One region of the Streptomyces sp. NPDC087263 genome, then DNA from elsewhere that is predicted to be linked to it. Evidence: riboswitches for the same ligand, from Rfam matches in the RefSeq annotation. Region 1 holds a riboswitch; each other region holds the start of a gene.
The links. A riboswitch is a leader RNA that binds a small molecule or an ion and turns the genes downstream of it on or off. The one in region 1 is predicted to bind cyclic di-AMP.
Positions count from the first base shown of each region.

Region 2: another riboswitch for cyclic di-AMP. It lies ahead of ACIPC1_RS35335 (LysM peptidoglycan-binding domain-containing protein); the one in region 1 lies ahead of ACIPC1_RS22160 (M23 family metallopeptidase).
Region 3: another riboswitch for cyclic di-AMP. It lies ahead of ACIPC1_RS33460 (C40 family peptidase); the one in region 1 lies ahead of ACIPC1_RS22160 (M23 family metallopeptidase).

Region 1 covers NZ_JBIUYT010000006.1:429,852-437,667, forward strand. The annotation lists gene ACIPC1_RS22145 (GNAT family N-acetyltransferase) at 53-2,875, opposite strand; gene ACIPC1_RS22150 (HPr family phosphocarrier protein) at 3,072-3,353, shown strand; gene ACIPC1_RS22155 (GntR family transcriptional regulator) at 3,613-4,308, opposite strand; gene ACIPC1_RS22160 (M23 family metallopeptidase) at 4,533-5,285, opposite strand; cyclic di-AMP (ydaO/yuaA leader) riboswitch at 5,298-5,458, opposite strand; gene ACIPC1_RS22165 (M16 family metallopeptidase) at 5,651-7,039, opposite strand; gene ACIPC1_RS22170 (M16 family metallopeptidase) at 7,036-7,816, opposite strand, start outside.
Region 2 covers NZ_JBIUYT010000013.1:263,528-271,343, forward strand. The annotation lists gene fahA (fumarylacetoacetase) at 1-555, opposite strand, end outside; gene ACIPC1_RS35330 (HAD family hydrolase) at 867-1,673, shown strand; gene ACIPC1_RS35335 (LysM peptidoglycan-binding domain-containing protein) at 1,947-2,705, opposite strand; cyclic di-AMP (ydaO/yuaA leader) riboswitch at 2,709-2,902, opposite strand; gene ACIPC1_RS35340 (CocE/NonD family hydrolase) at 3,188-5,206, opposite strand; gene ACIPC1_RS35345 (peptide MFS transporter) at 5,224-6,732, opposite strand; gene ACIPC1_RS35350 (polyprenyl synthetase family protein) at 7,111-7,816, shown strand, end outside.
Region 3 covers NZ_JBIUYT010000012.1:163,825-171,640, reverse strand. The annotation lists gene ACIPC1_RS33470 (ATP-dependent Clp protease proteolytic subunit) at 62-697, shown strand; gene ACIPC1_RS33465 (hypothetical protein) at 705-1,013, shown strand; cyclic di-AMP (ydaO/yuaA leader) riboswitch at 1,528-1,692, shown strand; gene ACIPC1_RS33460 (C40 family peptidase) at 1,696-2,169, shown strand; gene ACIPC1_RS33455 (DUF6328 family protein) at 2,258-2,779, shown strand; gene ACIPC1_RS33450 (ATP-binding protein) at 2,810-3,271, opposite strand; gene ACIPC1_RS33445 (helix-turn-helix domain-containing protein) at 3,484-4,341, shown strand; gene ACIPC1_RS33440 (DUF397 domain-containing protein) at 4,351-4,575, shown strand; gene ACIPC1_RS33435 (8-amino-7-oxononanoate synthase) at 4,639-5,763, opposite strand; gene bioB (biotin synthase BioB) at 5,991-7,151, shown strand; gene ACIPC1_RS33425 (adenosylmethionine--8-amino-7-oxononanoate transaminase) at 7,144-7,816, shown strand, end outside.

The sequences.
Region 1 (7,816 bases):
CTCGCGGCGTCTGCCCCGCGGAGATCGGCGTTCGATGGCCCTCCGAAGGAGATCAGTAGGCGGGGAGCGTCCGCGGACCGAGGTCGTCGCGGACGGGAGCGCGGTGCAGCCGTACGGTGGCGCCCAGCGCGCTCAGGCCGTGCGGGGCGACCACCACCGGCTCCAGGGACACCGCGACGACCTCCGGGTGATCGTCGACCAGGCGCGAGACGCGCAGCATCAGCTCTTCGAGCGCCGCCGTGTCGACCGGGGCGGAGCCGCGCCAGCCGAAGAGGAGCGGCGCCGTCCGGATCGATCTGACCAGCGAGGTGACGCCCCGGTCGGTGACAGGAATCAGCCGGTGCGCGGTGTCCCCGAGCAGTTCCGAGGCGGCCCCGGAGAGCCCGAACGAGAGCACCGCTCCGGCCGCCGGGTCGATGACGGCCCGAACGACCGTGTCGACCCCGCGCGGCGCCATGGCCTGCACGACCGGGCGCAGTTCCGCCGGCTTCCCGAAGAGCTCGGTCAACTCCGCGTACGCCCGCCGCAGTTGCTCCTCGTCCGCCAGGTCGAGCCGTACGCCGCCCAGGTCGGCGCGGTGCCGCAGATGCGGGGCGGTGGTCTTGAGGACCACCGGGTAGCCGAGGTCTCTCGCGGCGCGCGCCGCGTCGTCCGGCGTCGGGGCGGACAGGACCGGGTGTACGTCGATGCCGTACCGCCCGAGCAGCTCCCGGGTCTCCTCGGTGCCGAGGGTCAGCCCCTCCCCGTCCTCCTCGCGCGTGAGGAGGACGTCGATCTGCTGGGCGGCGCCCTTCTCGTCGATGTCCTCGTACTCCGGCACCCTGCCCGGGTCGGCGGCGTCCTGCCGCCACTGGGAGTACTTCACGGCTTCGGCGAGGGCGCGGACGGCGCGCTCGGCGGCCGGGTAGGCGGGGATGAGACGAGCTTCGTCGGTCGCCTGCGCCTCGGGGGGCAGGTGTTCCGCGGGGCGGATCGCGTCGGTTCCGCCGGGGGCGGTGGGAGCGGCCTGGGGTGCGGTCCCGGCAGCGGCGGACAGGGCCTCGGCGAGCCCACCGAGTTCGACGTGCACGACGAGCACCGGCTTGACCGGAGCCGAAGCCGAGGCCGCGCGCAGCGCCTCGGCCAGCGCCGCGTCCTGAGCGGAGGTCTCCCCCACCGCCGGGATGGCGGTCACCACGACGGCGTCGCTGCCGTCATCGGCAAGCGCACCCGCCAGCGCCCGGCGGAAGTCGTCCGCCGACGCCGCCGTCGTGAGATCCAACGGCGGCTGGGGCTGAAGCCCTTCGGCCAGGCACGCGTCGTACGTGAGCAGCCCGAGCGATTCCGAGTTCCCGAGGATCGCCACCCGGGGACCGGGAGGGAGCGGCTGGCGTGCCAGCAGAAGCCCCGCGTCCACCAGTTCGGTGATCGTGTCGACCAGGATCACCCCGGCCTGCCCGAGCAGCGCGGACACGGTGGCGTGCGGCAGCCGTGTGGCCCGTACGGCATGCCCCTGCGGAGCGGCGGCATGCCGGGCGCCCTGCACGACGACCAGCGGTTTCACGGCCGCGGTCCGCCGGGCGAGCCGGGTGAACTTGCGCGGGTTGCCGATGGATTCGAGGTACATCAGGGCGACGTCGGTGTCCGGATCGTCGTACCAGTATTGGAGTACGTCGTTGCCGGACACGTCCGCCCGGTTGCCGGAGGAGACGAAGGTCGACACGCCGGTGGTGCCGGTGACGCCGCCGCCGCGTCGGTGCAGCCTGGACAGCAGGGCGATCCCGATCGCACCCGACTGGGCGAACAGACCTATCCGTCCGGGCCGCGGCATCTCCGGCGCGAGCGAGGCGTTGAGCCGCACCTCGGGGGACGTGTTGATCACCCCGAAGGCGTTCGGGCCGATGATGCGCATGCCGTATGTGCGGGCCTGGCGGACGAGCTCGCGCTGGCGTTCGCGCCCTTCGGGGCCGCTCTCGGCGTACCCGGCGGACACGACCACGAGCCCCTGCACGCCGTGCTCACCGCACTCCGCGACGACTTCGGGGACGTAGGGCGCGGGCACCGCGACGACCGCGAGGTCGACGGGTTCGGCGATGTCGACGATCGAGCGGTACGCGGGCACCGCGTCGAGCTCGCCTTCCTCGACCGCCCTGTTCACGGCGTACAGCCGCCCTGTGAAGCCCGCGGCGCGGAGGTTGGTGAGGACGCTGCGGCCCACGCCGCCTGGCGTGCGGCCGGCGCCGATGACGGCGACCGAGCCGGGCGCGAGCAGCCGGTGCACGGACCTGGCCTCGGCACGCTGCTCCCGCGCGCGCTGCACGGCGAGCGACCGGTCGGTGGGTTCGAGGTCGAACTCCAGGCGTACGACGCCGTCCTCGAAGTGCCGCTTCTGCTGGTACCCGGCGTCCGTGAACACCTTGATCATCTTGTTGTTGGCCGGGAGCACCTCCGCGGCGAACCGGCGGATGTCCCGCTCGCGGGCCACGGCCGCGATGTGTTCGAGGAGGGCGGAGGCAACACCGCGCCCCTGGTGGGCGTCCTGGACGAGGAAGGCGACCTCGGCCTCGTCGGCGGGGGCGGAGGCGGGCCGTCCGTCGGCGTTGATGCGGTCGTACCGTACGGTGGCGATGAAATCGCCGCCCACCGTGGCCGCGAGTCCCACCCGGTCCACGAAGTCGTGGTGGGTGAAGCGGCGGACGTCCTTTGCGGACAGGCGCGGATACGGCGCGAAGAAGCGGTAGTACTTCGACTCGTCGGAGACCTGCTCGTAGAAGTTGACCAGGCGATCGGCGTCGTCGACGGTGATGGGTCGGATCCGTGCGGTCCCGCCGTCGCGCAGCACCACGTCCGCCTCCCAGTGGGCGGGGTACTCGTGCCGGTCCGACGAGGTCTGCATGCGCCCCAGAGTACGGCTCGCGTACGACAACGGTGCGAGGCAGTCTTGGGGGAACCGAAGCCGGATCCAGGCCGGTATCCGGCACCGGCCGGGGACGGGAGCGCAGGGTTTTGTCACCCTCTGGCCCGCTCCCGGCACGCTTCACCTTATGGGACACTGGTCTAGACAACCTGAGACATCTGAAGGGCAGCATCGCATGGCTGAGCGCCGCGTCAACGTCGGCTGGGCCGAGGGTCTCCACGCCCGCCCCGCCTCCATCTTCGTCCGGGCCGTCACGGCCTCCGGCGTCCCCGTGACGATCGCCAAGGCGGACGGGAACCCCTCCAACGCGGCCTCCATGCTCGCGGTCCTCGGCCTGGGCGCCCAGGGCGGCGAGGAGATCGTCCTCGCCTCCGACGCCGAGGGTGCGGACGCCGCGCTCGACCGACTGGCGAAGCTGGTCTCCGAGGGGCTTGAGGAGCTTCCGGAGACCGTCTGAGATTCGGCGCCGGCGCCTGGCGCTTCGATGGCCGCGTCCATCGCTGCGCCGGCGGTGTCCATCACTGCGGCGGTGTCCATCGCCGCAGTGATGGTCATCGCCGCGGTGGCGGCGTCCATCACTTCGATGGCGCTTTTCATCGCTCCAAAACACCGGCAAGGGCCCGCCCGAATTATCGGGTGGGCCCTTCGCATTTCCCTTGTGCGGGCAGCGTAAATAATCTCCCGCGAATTACTTCTCTTTGTATACGGCGCTCATGTTAATGCCGCAGGCCCGTCATGTTTACGGGATGTTGCGAAGTTCTCACACGATCCGGGCGGTCGGCTCCGCCGGGAAAGCGGAGGCGGTGTACGACCGTCGCGCGTTCGGTGTGCAGGGCCGTGATCGCCCGCGCCCGCTCACTGTCGCCGCGCGCGACGGCGTCCACGATCCCGCCGTGCTCCGCCCAGGACTCCGCCGGGTTGGCCGGTGCCTCGACCGCGTACATCCAGGCGATCTTGTGCCGCAGCTGGGCCAGCGTGGAGGTCAGCGCGGGGCTGCCGGAGGCCTGCGCGAGGGTCTCGTGGAACCAGCCGCCCAGCGAGCGCAGATCCTCGCTGTTGCCCCTCCGCGCCCGCTCCTGACCCAGCCTGACCAGGCCTCGGAGCACCTTGAGGTGCGCCTCGGTGCGACGCTGCGCGGCCCGTGCGGCGCCCAGCGGCTCCAGGAGCATGCGCATCTCCAGCAGGTCGGCGGCCTCCTGCTCGGTCGGCTCCGCGACGCACGCGCCCGCGTGCCGCCGGGTGACCACGAAGCCCTCGGCCTCCAGGGTGCGCAGTGCCTCGCGTACGGGGACGCGCGAGACGCCGTAGCGGCGCGCCAGCAGTTCCTCGGTGAGCCGGCTGCCACGCTCGTAGACACCCGCGACGATGTCGTCGCGGATCGCTGTGCATACCGAGTGCGCAGGAACACGCATACCGGACCTCCGCTTTAATCCCCGTGAAACGCCGTCGATTGGCGCTTGTTCAGTGACTCTATTGCAGAGACTCGGAATTTCCGATGGCGGACCGAAATCCATGGATATTTTTTGGACAGGTAGTCGTTCGAAACGGTTCGAAACGACAAGGTCCCGGCTCGTTCGGGCCGGGACCTTGTGAAGTACCTATGCGAGTGATCGGACGTTCACACGCCGCGTCCGTGTCAAACGTTCACGCCGTGCGAACGGAGGTATGCGACGGGGTCGATGTCCGAGCCGTACTCGGCGGTCGTGCGGGCCTCGAAGTGGAGGTGCGGCCCGGTGGTGTTGCCGGTGGCCCCGGAGAGGCCTATTTGCTGACCCGGGGTGACCGTCTGGCCCACGGAGACACCGATGGACGACAGGTGGCCGTACATCGTGTAGGTACCGTCGTTCATCCTGAGGACGATCTGGTTGCCGTACGCGCCGCCCCAGCCGGCCGTGACGACCGTGCCGGAGCCGACCGCGTGGACCGAGGTCCCGGACGCGGCGTGGAAGTCGACGCCGGTGTGACTGCCGGACGACCAGAGGCTGCCGCCGGTCTTGTAGCCGGTGGAGATGTACGAGCCGGTGATCGGCGCGACGAAGGTGTTGAGGCGCTTGCGCTCGGCCGCGCGGGCGGCGCGTTCCTTGGCCTCGCGCTCCTCCTCGGCCTTCTTCTCGGCGGCCGCATCGGCCTTCTTCTGCGCGGCGGCCTCGTCGGCGGCCTGCTGCTGGGCGGCGGCCTGCGCGTCGATCTGGTCGGCGATCGAGTGACCGATCTCGACGGCCTGGGTCAGACCGGTCTGCTCGACGGAGTTGTCCGCGGCGAGCGCCGGGGCGGCCAGGGTGCCGAGGACACCGGTCGTGGTGAGCGCCGCGACGCCGAGGGCGTTCGTGGTCGTGCGCTTCACGCGGCTCGGGCGACGGTGCCTGCCTGTGCCACAGGTGAACGCCATGTAGGGGCTGATCCTTTCCTTCCTTCTCGCCTACCGGGTTAGCTGACGGGTTCGGAGCAGGAAGGTCTCCTACGGACCACCTCCGAAGAGGGCGTCCGATTCACCCCAGGGACTACGTATGGGTCCCCGGCTCCCCTGGCTCGCGCCGTACGGGGACTCGGCGATGACTGTCCGGTGCCGCGGGCGCGGCGCACTGCCTGACGAACAGCCGGACCGACGCTAAACGGGACATCTTTCAATCGACAAACGGATCACGCCTTTTGTAGCGCATGCCACAGGGCAGACAGGCAACCTCCCTATCAATACGGACAAATGGGGGCCCAGGAGACTCTGTGGTCTCCTGGGCCCCCAGGGGAGCTGCTGTCCTACTCCGCCGGAACGACGGTCACTTCACCGATTCCGAGGGCCTTGACGGGCTCCTCGATCTGCGCGGCGTCGCCCACCAGGACGGTCACCAGCCGGTCCACGGGGAAGGCGCTCACGGCGGCCGCGGTGGCCTCCACCGTGCCGGTGGCGGCGAGCTGCCGGTACAGCGTCGCCTGGTAGTCGTCCGGCAGGTGCTGCTCGACCTGGTCGGCCAGCGTGCCCGCGACGGCCGCCGCCGTCTCGAACTTGAGGGGCGCCACGCCCACCAGGTTCTGTACGGCGACATCACGCTCGGCGTCTGTCAGGCCCTCCGCGGCAAGGGTCCGCAGCACCTTCCAGAGGTCCTCGAGCGCCGGGCCGGTGTTCGGGGTGTCCACGGAGCCGCTGATGGCGAGCATCGCGATGCCCGTACCGTCCGGGGCCGAGCGCAGCACCTGGCCGAACGCCCGCACACCGTAGGTGTAACCCTTTTCCTCGCGCAGGACGCGGTCCAGGCGCGAGGTGAGGGTGCCGCCGAGGCAGTACGTGCCGAGGACCTGGGCGGGCCACACACGCTCGTGCCGGTCGGCGCCGACACGGCCGATGAGCAGCTGGGTCTGGACGGCGCCGGGGCGGTCCACGATGACGACCCGGCCGGTGTCGTCGGCGGTCACCGGCGGCACGGGGAGCGGCTCGGCGGACGAGCCGGTCCAGGCGCCGAGCGTGTCGGCGAGCAGCGCGTCGAGGTCGACTCCGGTGAGGTCGCCGACGATCACCGCGGTGGCCGTGGCGGGGCGGACATGCTTCTCGTAGAAGGCGCGTACGCCCGCCGAGTCGATCGCCGTGACCGTCCCCTCGGTGCCCTGGCGCGGGCGCGACATGCGCGATGTGGCCGGGAACAGCTCCTTGGAGAGCTCCTTCGCGGCGCGGCGGCCCGGGTTGGCGGTCTCGTGCGGGATCTCGTCCAGTCGATTTCGCACCAGCCGCTCGACCTCGCTGTCCGCGAACGCCGGTGCCCTCAGGGCGTCGGCGAGCAGATCGAGGGCCTTGGAGAGGCGCGATACGGGGACTTCGAGCGACAGACGTACGCCGGGGTGGTCGGCATACGCGTCGAGCGTGGCGCCGCAGCGCTCCAGCTCTGCGGCGAACTCCTCGGCGGAGAGCTTGTCGGTGCCTTCGGAGAAGGCCCGCGCCATGATCGTGGCGATACCGTCGAGGCCCGCGGGCTCGGCATCCAGCGGCGCGGCGAGCAGCACCTCCACGGCGACGACCTGCTGGCCGGGGCGGTGGCAGCGCAGCACGGTCAGGCCGTTGCCCAGGGTGCCCCTGTCCGGTGCGGGAAAGGCCCACGGCCTGGCCTCGCCGGCCTGCGGCTGGGGGTGGAACTCCATGGTGGCGAGCTCGGTCACTTCGCCGCCTCCTCGTCGGTGTCTTCAGCGTCTTCGGCGTCTTCAGCGGCGATCGGTTCGTAGACCAGCACCGCGCGGTTGTCGGGGCGCAGGCGGGACTTGGCGACCTCCTGGACCTCCTCGGCGGTGATGTCCAGGACGCGCTGTACGGCGGTCAGGGCGAGCTGCGGGTCGCCGAACAGGACGGCGTACCGGCACAGTTCGTCGGCGCGGCCCGCGACCGTGCCGAGCCGGTCCAGCCACTCGCGCTCCAACTGGGCCTGGGCGCGCTCCATCTCCTCGGCGGTGGGGCCCTCCTCGGCGAACCGGGCGAGCTCCTCGTCCACGGCGGCCTCGATGACGGGGATCTCGAAGTCACCGGAGGTCTTCACGTCGAGCCACCCCAGGGAGGGCGCTCCGGCGAGCCGCAGCAGGCCGAACCCGGCCGCCACCGCGGTGCGGTCGCGGCGTACCAGCCGGTTGTAGAGCCGGGACGACTCGCCGCCGCCGAGGACGGTGAGCGCCAGGTCGGCCGCGTCACTCGCGCGCGTGCCGTCCTCCGGGAGCCGGTAGGCGGCCATCAACGCGCGTGAGGGGACCTCTTCTTCAAGGACCTCGCGCAGTTCCTCGCCCATGGTGTCCGGCAGGGCGCCGTCACGCGGCGCGGGCTTGCCGTCGTGCCCGGCGATCGAGCCGAAGTACCTCTCGACCCAGGCGAGGGTCTGCTCGGGGTCGATGTCCCCGACGACCGACAGCACCGCGTTGTTGGGCGCGTAGTAGGTGCGGAAGAACGCGCGG
Region 2 (7,816 bases), on a different contig from region 1:
TGCCTTGCGCTGGCCCGACGGGCGTACCACGTCCGTTCCTGACACCACGACCGTGCCGGACCTGCCGTGATAGCCGATGGGCAGGTGCTTCCAGTTGGGGGTGAGGGAGTCGGCCGCGTCGGGACGGAAGATCTGGCCCACGTTCCGGGCGTGGTTCTCGGAGGCGTAGAAGTCGACGTAGTCCGCGACCTCGAAGGGGAGGTGCAGGGTCACCTCGGAGAGGGGGTGGAGGTGGGGTTCGAGCGTCTCGCGGTGAGCCGGGACCGTCACCCACGCGGTCAGGGCGCGGCGGACGTCGGACCAGGCGGTGCGGCCCGCTGAGAGGAGGGGGTTCAGGGTCGGTCGGGCGAGCAGTTCCGCGTACGGGGAGCCGAGTGCCCGGGCTGCCGCGCCCGCGTCGAGTACGTGGTCGCCGAGGCGGACTCCGACGGTTCGACCGGTCGGGGCGGCCGGGTCGTTCGGGTCGTTCGGGGTGCGGGCGTTCAAGGAGAACACCCCGTACGGCAGGTTGTGGGGGCCGAAGGGATCGCCTTCGGGGACGTCGAAGGAGGGCATCGGGTGCTGCCTCGCTCTCGTGGCTTGCGGGCGTACTCGCCATGCGGGACGTGCGTTCTGCTTGGTCGCGGAACACGTTACGGGGGGTGAACTTGGTGGGGCCGCGACTGGAGGGTTCGTAATGCCCTATAAGTCTCGTTCGGCTGTGTCGAGTTGCGCTGCCCACTGCGATCCGGAGGGCGGCCGACTGGACTTCGTGCCGTTCGTGGCGCTTGTCACCCCCGTGCGGTGAACGGCGTTGCTGACGGGATACCGGACGTCGTCCGGTTCACGCCGGGCCGATGTGTCGTTCGATCCGTATTCTTCGGATCATGGCCGCTCCGACTGCATATTCACTTATCGCCACCGACCTGGACGGAACGCTGCTGCGCGGCGACGACACGCTCTCCGAACGGTCGCGGGCCGCGTTGGCGAAGGCCACGGCCAAGGGTGCTCGGCATCTGGTGGTGACGGGTCGGCCCGCGCCGAGAGTGCGGCCGCTGCTCGACGAACTCGGCAGCCAGGGGCTGGCGGTGTGCGGGCAGGGGGCACAGTTGTACGACGCGGGGGCGGACCGTCTGCTGTGGTCGGTGGCCCTGGACAGGGAGCTGGCCGAGACGGCGCTCGGCAAGATCGAGGCGGAGGTCGGGCAGGTCTACGCGGCCGTGGACCAGGACGGGGTGGACGGGCTCACGCTCATCGAGCCGGGGTATGTGATGCCGCATCCGACGCTCCCGGCGGTGCGGGTGCAGCGGCGTGACGACCTGTGGGCGGAACCGATCAGCAAGGTGTTGCTCCGTCACCCCTACCTGTCCGACGACGAGTTGGCGATGACGGCGCGTGCGGTGGCCGGTTCGCTGGCGACCGTCACCATGTCGGGGCCGGGGACGGTCGAACTCCAGCCATGCGGCGTGACCAAGGCGACGGGTCTGGCCCTCGCCGCCCGTCACCTCGGCCTCACCTCCTCCGCCACCATCGCTTTCGGCGACATGCCCAACGACATCCCGATGTTCGACTGGGCCGCGCGGGGCGTGGCCATGGCCAATGCCCACCCGGAGCTGAAGGCGATGGCGGACGAGGTGACGCTGTCGAACGAGGAGGACGGGATCGCGGTGGTGTTGGAGCGGCTCTTCGGCTAGCGGCCCTGGGTGTTCGGCTCGGATGCCCGCCCGGTTGTCGGTGCGTCTGCCCTTGGCGGGTGCCTGTGCCCGGTTGTCGGTACGGCTGCCCGGGTGCCTGTGCCCGGTGGTCGGTACAGCTGCCGGGTGCCCGTGCCCGTGCCCGGGTGTCGCTACGGCTGCCCGGTTGGCGGGCGGTTGTCGGTACGGCTGCTCAGTCGGCGGTGTGTCTGCCCCGGGCGCCCGCTTGCCCGGGGCAGACACCACCCACAGTCATACGTCCGAACTGCCCCGTCAGTAGGCCCCGTTGACGTTGTCGATCGAGCCGTACTTCGCCGCGGCGTAGTTGCAGGCCGCCGTGATGTTCGCGACCGGGTCGTAGGGGTCCATCGACGTGCCGGCCACGTGGTAGGCGGCGAAGGTCGGGTCGATGACCTGGAGAAGGCCCTTGGAGGGGGTGCCCGCGGCGGCGTTGGAGTCCCAGTTGTTGATGGCGGCGGGGTTGCCCGCGGACTCGCGGATGATGTTGCGGTAGATGCCGTCGTAGGTGCCCGGAATCCCGGACTGGGCCATGACGGCCAGGGATTCCTTGATCCAGCCGTCGAGATCGTTGCTGTAGGTCGCGGGAACCGCCGCGGACTTGGTGGTCGAAGCGGTCGACTCCGCGGACTTCGTGGACGTCTGGGTGGTTTTCGTCGTGCCCACGGTCAGAGTGGTGCCCGGGCGAAGCAGCGCCGGGTCGGAGCCGATGACCGCGGCGTTGGCCTTGTAGAGCGCCTGCCAGCCGGCGTCCTTGGTGTGCTCCCGCGCGATCTTGGACAGGGTGTCGCCCGAGACGACCTTGTACGTGACGAGCTTGACGTCGGGGACGGCGGCCGGAGCGGCCTTCGTCGCGGCGGTTGCCTGAGCCGGAACGCTGGTCGCGGTGGCGGCGTGCGCGCCGGTCGCGCTCACCAGGGGGAGTGCGAGCGCGGCTCCGCCCGTTCCGGCGGCGACCATGCCGCGGGTGAGGTTGCTGGTCCTGGGGCGGCGGTGCTTGCCTCGTGCGGGCATGACGAAATTCCTCTCCGGCGCCTGCGAGGTGAGCTGTCGGGTTCGGGCGGGAGCTGCCCGGCCGCATGGGTGGGTGCGGCTTCACCCCTAGCCGTTCCGGTGTCCGGATCGGCGGCTTACCTGGGTCCCCCGCTCCTGCCGTGAGCGTGTGGATGGGTGGGGTTCCAGGCGGCGGCAGGATTCGGCGTTCCACCTGGATCGACGTGAACGTATGCGAGAGCACATGTCTGGAACAAGGCCCGATTTGACGCCGTAGATCGCTTTCGCCTGCACACACAACAGGGTGAATCGCCCGATTGTGTCCGGAATATGAAACTCAACTTGCCTTTCGCGAATGGGCAATTGTGAGGCATTCCGAGACGGACCGAGACGTCGATCTTGTGTGGACGTGACTCATTTCACGCGACCAAGCATGAACAAAGCGGCACCGCAGGCAATCAAGGTGCAATACGGGCAACCCGCGAGGGCTGCCGACCGCAGCGCTACCCCACCGTCCGCGGGATCCTCTTCTCCCACGTCCGGTGGAAAACCACCTCGTCCCCGTCCCGGCAGATCACCTCGTTCGAGGTGATGAAGTCATCGCCGTCGCAGGTGATTTCGGAGCGGGTCTCTACCCTCGCGTCCCATGCCGACTCCGGGCGGTGCAGCCGGATCGACCACGTCGAGCGCGTGCGGGCCGACAGCGGATCCGACTCGTTGATCGTGTACGTCTCCAGCGCGTCCTCCGTGAATTCGAGACCGTCGGGATAGACGCGGGTGCCGCCGTAGTGGGGGTCGACTTCGAGGCGCCACTCGCCCTTGGCCACATCGCGCACGACGAGGCGTTCGGGGCGGGGTTCGTCCAGAGTCGCCGGCACGACCACTCCCAGGGGTGCGGACTCCTCCGGCTCCTCGAAGGCGATCGGGAACGTCGACTGCCTTGCCCGTACGGGGAGTTCGAGTGCGCTGCCCGCAGGGTCCAGGGTGAAGCCCGCCTCCGAGCCCGGCTGGGGCCAGATCCAGGGCCAGTACGCGGAGGAGACCGCGAGCCGGATCCGGTGACCGGGCGGGAACGAGTAACCGATGCCGTTCAGCTCGAAGACCACGTCCTCCGTGGAGCCCGGCTTCCAGGGAACCGCCCGGTCACGGCCATGGCGCGCCGACAGGTTCAGTACGCCTCGGGTGACGAGGGTGGAGGAGCCGTCGGGGGCCATGTCGCAGAGCCGGGCGATCACTTGGCCGCGTTCAGCCTCCGACGTCAGTCGCAATCGCACCTTCGGGCGGCCCAACACCCATGTCTCCTCCGGGACTTCGAACTCGAAGTACGCCGACCGTCCGTCCTCCTCCCGCTGGTCCGGCGGCAGATCCGCGTCGTTCCCGAAGGGGAAGAAGCGGCCCGCGTCGACACCCGTGTGCTGCGGCGAGCGGACCAGTACCGGTGCGCCCCGGAGGCCGTACGAGATGGGTGTCACGGAGGGGGACGGCCAGACCTCGTCGCCCACCCAGCGGCCCGGCAAGGTGTCGTACACCGTTGCCGGAGGGTGCGCGTCCATGACGTACGAGCGCAGGAGCGGCTCGGACATCACTCCTGTGTTCCCGTCCATCACTCCGCTGTCCCCGTCGCGCAGCCAGTGGTCCCACCAGCGCAGGGTCTCCTGGAGGAAGCCGATCGCGGGGCCCGGCGGCAGGCCCCGGTCGGGGTACTGGTGCGACCAGGGGCCGATCAGGCCTCGTACGCGATCCGGTGGCAGGTTCTCGACCAGCCGCAACACCGTGTCGCGGTACGGGTCGTGCCAGCCGCCCACCGCGAGGACGGCGGCCTGGATGGCGCCGTAGTCCTCGCAGACGCTGCCGTGCTTCCAGTACGCGTCCCGGGTCTGGTGGGACAGCCAGGTGTGGAGGTACGGCTCCACCGCCGCCAGGCGTTTCACCCACAGGTCGTGCCACATCACCTCGCCGACGTGCACCGGGTCCGGCGGGCGGGCGACGAAGGCGAGCATGGTGGCCGCCCAGGCGTGCATGTCGACGGCGAGGACGGAACCGCCCATGTAGTGCACGTCGTTGTCGTAGCGGTCGTCCGTCGAGCAGACCGTGACGACCGCTTTGAGCGGCTCGGGTGCGAGGGCCGCGATCTGGAGGGAGTTGAAGCCTCCCCAGGAGATCCCGAACATGCCGACCTTGCCCGAGCACCAGGGCTGGGACGCAAGCCAGTTGACCACCTCCACGCCGTCGGCCAGCTCCACCTCCGAGTACTCGTCCGTCGGCATGCCCTCCGAGTTGCCGTGGCCGCGGACGTCCACGCGGACGGAGGCGTAGCCGTGACCGGCGTACCAGGGATGGCGCTGCCAGTCGCGCGGCGCCGTCCAGTCCGTGAGGCGGTAGGGGAGGTATTCGAGGAGCGCCGGTACGGGCTCGTCGGTCAGGGGGCGCCAGATGCGGGCGTACAGACGCGTGCCGTCCGGGAGGGGGATGAGGACGTCCTCGTGAGCGGACTCGTAGGGGAAGGACGTACGGATGTGCATGCGTGATCCCGGTGGTTTCAGTGGACGGGGTGCATCGTGCGGCGCAGCCAGGGTGCGAGTGCCATCACGGCGAGGCCCGCGGCCACCGCGATCGCGCCGTTGACGCCGAAGTAGGCCGGCTTGGAGACGTCGTCGTAGAGCTTCACGGTCTGGGCCTGGATGCCGTTGGCGAGCGCGAGGGACAGGAACCAGAGGGACATCGTCTGGCTGGAGAAGGCGACGGGGGCGAGCTTGGTGGTGGCGGACATGCCGGACGTTTCGAGGAGGATGTCGCCGAGGCCGAGCAGCAGGTACGAGCCGACGATCCACCAGGCCGACATCAGGTAGTCGTCGCTGCTGTGGCCGCTGGTCGGCAGCACGATCAGCAGGAAGGACAGGCCGCCGAGTACGACCCCGATCGCGATCTTGTTGGAGGCGTGCGGCTGCTTGCGGCCCATCCGGACCCACAGCGCGGCGACCACGGGCGCGAGGGCGACCTCGAAGGCGCCGAGCGCGGAGGCGTACCAGCCGGCCGGGAAGTCGTAGCCGAGGATCCTGCTCTCGGCGTTCGACGCGGCGAGCAGCATCATCGTCGAGTACGCCTGGAAGAGGATGAAGTTGAAGACGGTCGAGGCGAGGAAGAGGACGACGTACGGGCGCAGGTGGCCGCGTTCGGCGTCCGTCACGCGCGGGCTCCTGAACATCACCGCGAAGTAGACGACCGGCGCGATCACCGAGATGAGGGTGAGCAGGTCGACGAAGCGGTCCATCGTCAGATAGCCGGCCAGGGCAAGGAGGGTCGCGAGTGCGGCCGCCGCGAGGAGGCCGAGGACGATCAGCAGCACCGTGCGGCGCATCGCGTCGGGAGCGAGGGCGAATTCCGCCGCGTGCTTGCGTCCGGCCAGGTGACGGCGGCCGGCGACGTACTGGATCAGGCCGAACGTCATGCCGACCGCCGCCGCCGAGAAACCCCAGTGCCAGCCCCGGTGGTCGCCGAGCCAGGCGGTGACGAGCGGGCCCGCGAAGGCGCCGATGTTGATCGACATGTAGTAGAGGGCGAACCCGGCGTCACGGCGCTCGTCCTCGGTGCGGTAGAGCTTGCCGACCATGGTGGCGACGTTGGGTTTGAGCAGGCCGGTGCCCGCGCTGATCAGGCCCAGGCCGACCCAGGTCATGGTGCCCGTCGGGACCGCCATGGAGTAGTGGCCGCAGGCGATCAGGATGCCGCCCCACAGGACCGCGCGGTACGAGCCGAGCATCCGGTCGGCGAGCCAGCCACCGGCGACCGAGACCAGATAGACGAGCGTTCCGTACGCCGCCGACACCGAGGCGGCCGTGCCCGACGACATGCCCAGGCCGCCGTGGGCCACGGTGTCGGCGAAGTAGAGGACGAGGATCGCCTGCATGCCCAGGAACGAGAAGCGCTCCCAGACCTCCAGGCCGGAGAGGGTGAGCAGGCCCCTGGGCTGGCCGAAGAAGGCGTGGTCGTCTCCGGGAGGCGGCGGCGGCTCGCTGCCTGGCTCGGATTCGACGGTGCTTCGGGACACGGCGGCCGGTCTCCTCACGGGGCGCTGACGGGGCAGAGGGGAGTATGGCAAGTCGTCGGATATCGGACCGTATTAATTGATCAAGAACATACCGCTCGTGATGTCCTGCCGCCGGACGTGGAGATGTCCCGCCGCCGGACGTGGAGCGGCCTCCCGTTCGGGTGGAGGTTCCGTTTCTTTGCGGCCGTGGACTGTCCGTCCCGCCCGGGGGAACTCGTGAGGGAAGTCGGCGATGGGGACGGTGGGCGCTCGTGGTGATCGAAACGTGACCGGATACGCTGACTTGAGTGATGGCAGCGACACATCGACAAACCGCGTCACCGACCGAATGATCGACCGAGTTCGCCATGTGATCGTCAGCAGACAGGAGAACCTCTCGTGACCGTCGTCGGGCCGTTCGGGCTGAGCGTGCGGGACCAGGCTCTCGAAGCCGATGTCCAGGCCGGATTGGCGGCTGTCGAGGAGGGTTTGCTCGAAGCCACCAAGAGCGAGGTTCCGTTCATCACGGAGGCCGCCCAGCACCTGGTGCGGGCCGGCGGCAAACGTTTCCGGCCACTGCTCGTGACGCTCGCCGCGCAGTTCGGAGATCCCTACGCGCCGGGTGTCGTGCCCTCGGCCGTGGTCGTCGAGCTGACGCATCTCGCCACGCTGTACCACGACGACGTGATGGACGAGGCGGACGTACGGCGCGGAGTGCCCAGCGCGAACACCCGCTGGGGCAACTCGGTGGCCGTCCTCACCGGCGACTTCCTCTTCGCGCGCGCCTCGTACATCCTGGCGGACCTCGGTCCCGACGCCGTCCGGATCCAGGCCGAGGCGTTCGAACGGCTGGTCACCGGGCAGATCCTGGAGACCGCGGGTCCGCGCGACGGCCGTGACCCGGTCGACCACTATCTCGATGTGCTCAGCGGCAAGACCGGTTCCCTGGTCGCCGTCGCCTGCCGGTTCGGCGCGATGATGTCGGGGGCCGACGAGGCTGTCGTGGATGTGCTGACGCAGTACGGGGAGCGGCTGGGCGTCGCCTTCCAGCTCGCGGACGACGTCTTGGACATCGCGTCCGACTCGCGCGAGTCGGGCAAGACGC
Region 3 (7,816 bases), on a different contig from region 1:
ATCAGACGCCGATCAGACGCCGATCAGGGGTCGATCAGGTCGCCCGGAGGAGGCACGCGCCATGGACAACCCGTCCGCCCGTTATGCCCTGCCCGAATTCACCGAACGCACGAGTTCGGGCCAGCGGACGCTGGACCCGTACTCGAAGCTGTTCGAGGAGCGGATCGTGTTCCTCGGGACGCCGATCGACGACACCTCGGCGAACGACGTGATGGCGCAGTTCATGCACCTGGAGCACCGGGAGCCGGACCGGGACATCTCGCTGTACATCAACTCCCCCGGCGGCTCGTTCAGCGCGATGACCGCCATCTACGACACGATGCGGTTCGTCGCCTGTGACGTGAAGACCATCTGCCTCGGGCAGGCGGCGTCGGCAGCGGCCGTGCTGCTGGCGGGCGGCACGCCGGGAAAGCGGCTCGCCCTGCCGGGTGCCCGTGTCCTGATCCACCAGCCGTCGTTTCCCGAGCCGATCCAGGGGCAGGCTTCTGATCTGGCCATCCGGGCCGAGGAGTTGACGCGTACTCGGAGGATGCTGGAGGAGATGCTCGTGCGGCACACAGGTCAGAGTCCGGAGCGGGTCGCCGCGGACATCGAACGGGACAAGATCCTGGACGCGCCGGCGGCGTTGGCGTACGGGCTGATCGACGGGGTCATCCCGAGCCGCAAGGCTCCTCGGCCCACACCCGGCGCGAGGTGAGCGGCCGATGCTCCCACCCGAACTGCCCCCGCTGCCCGCACTGACGCGCGCGGAAGCCGAGTTGATAGACCGTTACCTGGACGTGGTCGACCTGCTCGGCCGTATCAACCCGGCCCGCCCCGGTGACACCTACCGAGGCCTGAGGGCCGCTCAGGCGCTGGTGGCCAAGGCGACGGCGCTGCGGGACGCCCTCACGCTGATGCATCAGCGGGGCGAGAGCGAGGTGCACGCCCCGACCCTGGCACAGGCGCTGCGCGTCCTGGACGGCGAGCGGCGGGCGGCCCGCGTCACCCTGCCGCCCATTGTCGAGAGTTGACGCAGCCGCGCAGGTCGGTTGACGCAGCCGCCCCCAGGCCGCGACACACGCCGGTCCATTGACGCGCTCACCCCAGGGGTCGCCACACACACCGATCCCCTGACGCGCCCACCCCCGGGGTCGCCACACACACCGGTCCGTTGACGCGCCCACGCCCCCGGGCCGCCGTACACGCCCCTCCGCGAGGTGTCCGGACCGGGCTTCAAACGGTCCGAATGGTGTACCCCCGGTTGGCGTAGACACGGGTCCTTCCAACGGCGCGGAGAAGTTGCGCAACGCGCGTAGCGTCGATGCGTACTTGAGCCCTCCGTTGCTGGTACGGGCGTCGTCGGACCTCTGGACACTCGCTCGAACGGCCGGGTGTCCACCCGAACGGGTGAGTGGTGAGTAAGCCCACAAATCACCGATTCCGCTCGGATTTTCCGACATCGATGCGTGAAGATCCCTTCCGACGACAAGCCCCCGCCGCACCGGCGGGGCGGTCCGGGCGGACGCCGAGTCCTGCCGCCGCCCGGATGACCGGTCGACAGATGTGCATCGGCAGGAGTGGAGGACCCAGCACGACGGGCCGCCGGAGAGATCCGGGCGGTCCTTGGGGTGAAGCCGCACCACGCGGCCGGGCTACTTCGCCAGCCCGAATCCGACAGGTCATCCTTCACAGGCGGTTGACGAAGGGTTGCGCATGACTGCGCTCAATCGTGTCCCGTCGCTGTGGACGAGAGCCGGGACGGCCTCGGCTCTCACCATCGCCGCCGTGGGCGGCAGCCTCGTGGTCCCGGGCGTCGCATCCGACGCCGAGGCGGCCACCCTGGCGACGAAGGCACTTCACGTCGCGGCTTCCAAGAAGGGCTCCCCGTACAAGTACGGGGCCGCTGGGCCGCGCCGCTTCGACTGCTCCGGGCTCACGCTCTACTCGTACAAGAAGGCGGGCAAGAAGCTGCCTCGTACGGCCGCGGCGCAGTACAACAAGACGCACCACGTCTCCGCCTCGAAACGCAAGGCCGGAGACCTGGTGTTCTTCCACTCGGGCCGGAGCGTGTACCACGTCGGCATCTACGCCGGGAAGGGAAAGATCTGGCACTCCCCGAAGTCGGGGGAGTTCGTGAAGCTCCAGAAGATCTGGACGAAGAGCGTCTGGTACGGGCGGGTCAGCTGACCCGTCCGTGGGGGTGACGGCGCACGCCGTCACCCCCACGGGACGTGAAACAGGGCTTGAAACGGGACGAACCGGTTACTCGCCCGCCATGGTGGAACAACGCCCCCGCACGGAGCGCGACGAGAAGCCGCTGGAGCGCGCCGACCGCAATTTCGCCGAGCTGCTCCAGGAACTGCGGGTCACACAGACCGGCGTGCAGATCCTCTTCGCCTTCCTGCTGACGTTGGCCTTCACCCAGCGCTTCCCGTCGCTCGACACGACGCAGCGGGCCATCTACGTCACGACGCTGCTGCTCGCGTTCCTGGCCGCCGCCCTCTTCACGGCGCCCGCCGCCCTGCACCGGGCGCTGTTCCAGCAGAACGCCAAACCCGCCATCGTGCGGGTCGCCTCGTCGCTGACCCACGTCGGTCTGTATGTGTTGATGCTGGCGTTCACCGGATCGGTGCTTCTCGTCGTCGACGTGACGTTGGGGCGCGGCGCGGGGATCGCCGCGGGCGCGGGGACTCTGGCTGTCTGTCTGATGCTGTGGGGCGTCCTGCCCCGGCTGGTGCGGCGCTACGTCACGTCCGCCACAGAGGGCCGAGGAGGAGGATCGGACCCCGCAGAGTGAGCACGGTGCCACTGCCCGTCTCCACGGCCCTCAGGACTCCTGTGGCCCCCCGGCTGTCACCACCGGCTCGGCCGGCGCCGTCCAGGGCAGTTCGATGGAGATGGTCTTGCCGCCTTCACGGGTGGGCCGGACGGTAAGTCTGCCGCCGCACTCCGCGGTCAGCCAGCGGATGATCACCATGCCGCGCCCGTTGTCCTGCTGGACGGCGGCGGGCAGTCGCTTGGGGAATCGTGGGTGGCTGTCGGTGACGCCGAGGCGCAGGTGTTCGTCCCGGTCGAGGCGGACGTCCACTCTGAAGGTGGGTGATTGCCCGAAAGTGTGCTGAACGGCGTTGGTGGCCAGTTCGGACACGATCAGGCGTACGGTGTCGGCGACTTCGGAGTCACTCGGCAGGCCCCATTCCGCCAGCACTTCGGCGACGAATTTCCGGGCCGCGGAGACCGAGGCTGGATCGCTCGGCAGAGTGACGGATGCTTCCTGGTGGTCTGCCATGGCGCGGTCGTCCCTTTCCCACGGGACCGGGGTCCGACACGGAGCGGATGGTTCGAGTACGGTCCCGGACTGGTGCTTCGCGCCAGACTGCCATTACCAGGCCTGTCACGGGTGCGATCCACCGAGATATGCATATATCTGTCGCTCGAAGCGGTGAACTCTGCGACGGAGGACCGTATTTGGGCGGCCCGGAAGGAGTAAGGAGTACGGCCATGCAGAACGGTCCCGCAGTACGCCGCCGCAAGCTCGGTGCCGAGCTGCGCTCCCTGCGCGTCGGCGCGGGTCTCACCAGCGGCGAGGCGGCCCGCCTCCTGGGCTGGCACCAGTCGAAGGTGAGCCGGATCGAGACCGGCACCAGCGGCGTCAAACCCCCCGACGTGGAACGGCTCCTGGACGCGTACGCCGTCGAAGAACCCGAGTTACGGGATCTCCTGGTCGTACTGGCGGGCGCTGAGGGCGCCGGACGGCACCACTGGTGGCACGCCTACCGGGGTGTCCTGCCCCCGACGTACCGCGACTTCATCAGTCTGGAGTCCCAGGCCAGCGAAATGCGCACGCTGGAGACGTCCGTGGTGCCGGGGTTGCTGCAGACACCCGAGTACGCCCGTGCGGTGACGCAGGCCGCCGTAGGGGGACTTGAGGACGGCAAGCTCGACACGCTGGTCGAGGTGCGTCTGGCCCGGCAGGACGTGCTGCGTTCGAATCCGCCGCTGGAACTGAGCGCTGTTCTGGACGAGGCGGTGCTGCGCCGGGATGTCGGCGGCCCGGAGGTAATGGCACGCCAGCTGCACCGGCTGCGGGAGGCCGCCACCCTGCCCCAAGTGCGGCTTCAAGTTCTGCCGTTCGGCGCCGGGGCTCACATCGGAGTCACAGGACCTTTCGTTATCTTCTCCTTTCCGAACACATCTGATCTGGATGTAGTTGTTCTAGACCACTTGACGAGTAGCCTCTATCTCGAACGGAAAGAAGACCTAGAGGCCTACAGCGAGGCCTTCAACGCCCTTCAGATCCAAGCCCTTTCGCCCGAGGACTCATTGGATTACATCGCCGTGATAGGTGACGGCGCGTAAGGAGGCACCATGTCTGCACTGCCTCGGTACGTACCTTCCAGTACTTCTCTGCACGACGTGCGCTGGCTGCGCAGCAGCCGTAGTACAGGAATGAACAACTGCGTCGAGACGGCCCGGCCGGGACCAGGACCCTGGTCAGGACTCGTGGCCGTCCGTGATTCCAAGAACACGGCAGGTCCCGCCCTGCTGTTCACCCCTGCCACCTGGGAGGGATTCATCGCCGGACTGAGCTGATCGTCATCGGACCGAGCTGGCCGTCATCGGAGCGGACCGAGCGTCATCGCGCCGGACCGAGCATCATCGGGTTGCGCCGATCACCCGTACCGCGTGCTCGATCTGTACGTCGGTGAGGTCCGCGCGTGCGGTCAGCCTCAGCCGGGAGATGCCGTCGGGCACGGACGGTGGGCGGAAGCAGCCGACAGCGAGTCCCGCCTCGCGGCAGTCGGCGGCCCACCGCACGGCCCGTTCGGGGGACGGCGCACGCACGGAGACGACGGCGGCGTCCGGTCGTACCGCTTCCAGGCCTTCGGCCGTCAGGCCGCTGTGGAGCGCCGTCGCGACCGCGCGGGCCCGTGCCGCACGCTCCGGCTCGCGGCGCAGCAGTCGCAGCGCCGCGAGGGCCGCGCCCGCCGCCGCGGGCGCGAGACCGGTGTCGAAGATGAAGGTGCGCGCCGCGTTGACCAGGTGGTCGATCACCGGTGCGGGGCCAAGGACGGCGCCGCCCTGGCTGCCCAGCGACTTGGACAGCGTGACCGTCACGACGACGTCCGGGGCGCCCGCGAGGCCCGCCGCCTGCGGAGCGCCCCGGCCGCCGTCGCCGAGCACGCCGAGTCCGTGCGCGTCGTCGACGATCAGCCCGGCCTCGAACTCCCGGCAGGCGGTGGCGAGATCGGCCAGCGGCGCCGCGTCCCCGTCCACCGAGAACACCGCGTCGGAGACGGCGACGGCGGGTCCCTTGTGGGTGCCGAGCGCCTTGCGTACGGCGTCGAGGTCGGTGTGCGCCACGACCTGTGTGGTGCCGCGAGCCAGTCGGCAGCCGTCGATCAGCGATGCGTGGTTGCCCGCGTCCGAGACGACGAGGGAGCCGTGCGGCGCGAGCGCGGTGACGGCGGCGAGGTTGGCCGCGTATCCGGAGGAGAAGACGAGCGCGGACTCGAAGCCGCAGAAGTCGGCCAACTCGCGTTCGAGTTCGCCGTGGAGCTCGGTGGTGCCGGTGACGAGCCGGGAACCGGTGGCTCCGCCTCCCCATGTCCGCGCGGCGGCCCCGGCGGCCTCGGTGATCTCCGGGTGGCGGGCGAGTCCGAGGTAGTCGTTGCTCGCGAGATCGAGCAGCGGGGAGTCTGCGGGGCGCGGGCGCAGGGTGCGGACGAGTCCGGCCCGACGGCGTGCCTGCGCCTGCTCGTCGATCCAGCCGAACGCCATGGGTCCTCCTCCGGACCGGAGGGACGGGAGTTGTGCCACCGGTGTTCGTGCGAGCCGTGGTTTCTGTAGGCCGCGGGTCTTTGTGGGCCGTCGTTTTTGTAGGCAGTGCACAGACCCTAGCGGCCGTCCCAGCCACCCAGGATGTGGCAATACCCACACGTCGAACCGCGTCTGTTGTGCAAACTCTCCTTGGCCGCGAGCGGTCGCATACGCCAGGATCGGACCTCATGGACCTGCTGAACACGCTGGTGGACAAGGGGCTTCGGCGCGAGCTGCCGACCCGCGACGAAGCTCTGGCCGTGCTGGCCACCTCCGACGACGACGTGCTCGACGTGGTGGCCGCGGCCGGAAAGGTGCGCCGGCACTGGTTCGGCCGACGGGTGAAACTCAACTACCTGGTCAACCTCAAGTCGGGTCTGTGCCCCGAGGACTGCTCGTACTGCTCGCAGCGGCTGGGGTCGAAGGCCGAGATCCTCAAGTACACCTGGCTCAAGCCGGACGAGGCCTCCAAGGCCGCGGCGGCAGGCCTGGCCGGCGGCGCCAAGCGGGTCTGCCTGGTGGCCAGCGGACGCGGTCCGACCGACCGTGACGTGGACCGGGTCTCCGACACGATCAGGGCCATCAAGGACGGGAACGAGAACGTCGAGGTGTGCGCCTGTCTCGGCCTCCTCAACGACGGCCAGGCCGAGCGGCTGCGCGAGGCGGGCGCGGACGCGTACAACCACAACCTGAACACGTCCGAGGGGACGTACGGGGACATCACGACCACCCATACGTACGCCGACCGGGTGGACACCGTCCAGAAGGCGCACGCGGCGGGCCTGTCCGCGTGCTCGGGCCTGATCGCGGGCATGGGCGAGAGCGACGAGGATCTGGTCGACGTCGTCTACGCACTGCGCGAGCTGGACCCCGACTCCGTTCCGGTGAACTTCCTCATCCCGTTCGAGGGCACTCCGCTCGCCAAGGAGTGGAACCTGACGCCCCAGAGGTGCCTGCGGATCCTGGCGATGGTCCGGTTCGTCTGCCCGGACGCCGAGGTCCGTATCGCCGGAGGCCGCGAGGTCCACCTCCGCACGATGCAGCCGCTCGCCCTGCACCTCGCCAACTCGATCTTCCTCGGCGACTACCTCACCAGCGAGGGCCAGGCCGGCCAGGCCGACCTCGACATGATCGCGGACGCCGGGTTCGAAGTGGAGGGCGCGGGCGAGGTGACCCTGCCGGAGCACCGGGTTGCCGGGGGCGGGGGCTGCGGTTCGCACGAGGAAGGCGGTGGAGCATGCGGTTCCACTTCTGCTTCGGCTTCCGTGGAAACGTCGCCCGAGGCGCGTACGGACCTCGTCGCCGTACGCCGTCGAGGTGCCGGAACGGATCTCGCGCCCAATGCCTGACCTGCCCGCGGCCGGGTCCGTACGCGAGCTGCTCGATCTCGACCGGCGGCATGTGTGGCATCCGTACGGGCCGATGCCCGGCCGGCAGGAACCGCTCGTCGTGGAGTCGGCGAGCGGCGTACGGCTGCGGATGGCGGACGGCTCGGGCGAGCTGATCGACGGCATGTCGTCCTGGTGGTCCGCCATCCACGGCTACAACCACCCGGTGCTCAACGCCGCGGCGCGCGGCCAGCTGGAGCGCATGAGCCATGTCATGTTCGGCGGGCTGACCCATGAGCCGGCCGTACGGCTGGCGAAGCGCCTTGTCGACATCTCGCCCGAGGGGCTTGAGCACGTCTTCCTCGCCGACTCCGGTTCGGTCTCGGTCGAGGTCGCCGTGAAGATGTGCCTCCAGTACTGGCGCTCGCTCGGCCGCCCCGCCAAGCAACGCCTGCTGACCTGGCGCGGCGGGTACCACGGCGACACCTGGCAGCCGATGTCCGTATGCGATCCCGAGGGCGGGATGCACGAGCTGTGGCAGGGCGTGCTGCCTCGGCAGATCTTCGCGGACGCACCGCCGGACGCGTACGAGGAGTCGTACGCGGACCAGCTGCGCTCGCTCATCGAGCGGCACGCCGACGAACTGGCCGCCGTGATCGTCGAGCCCGTGGTGCAGGGCGCGGGCG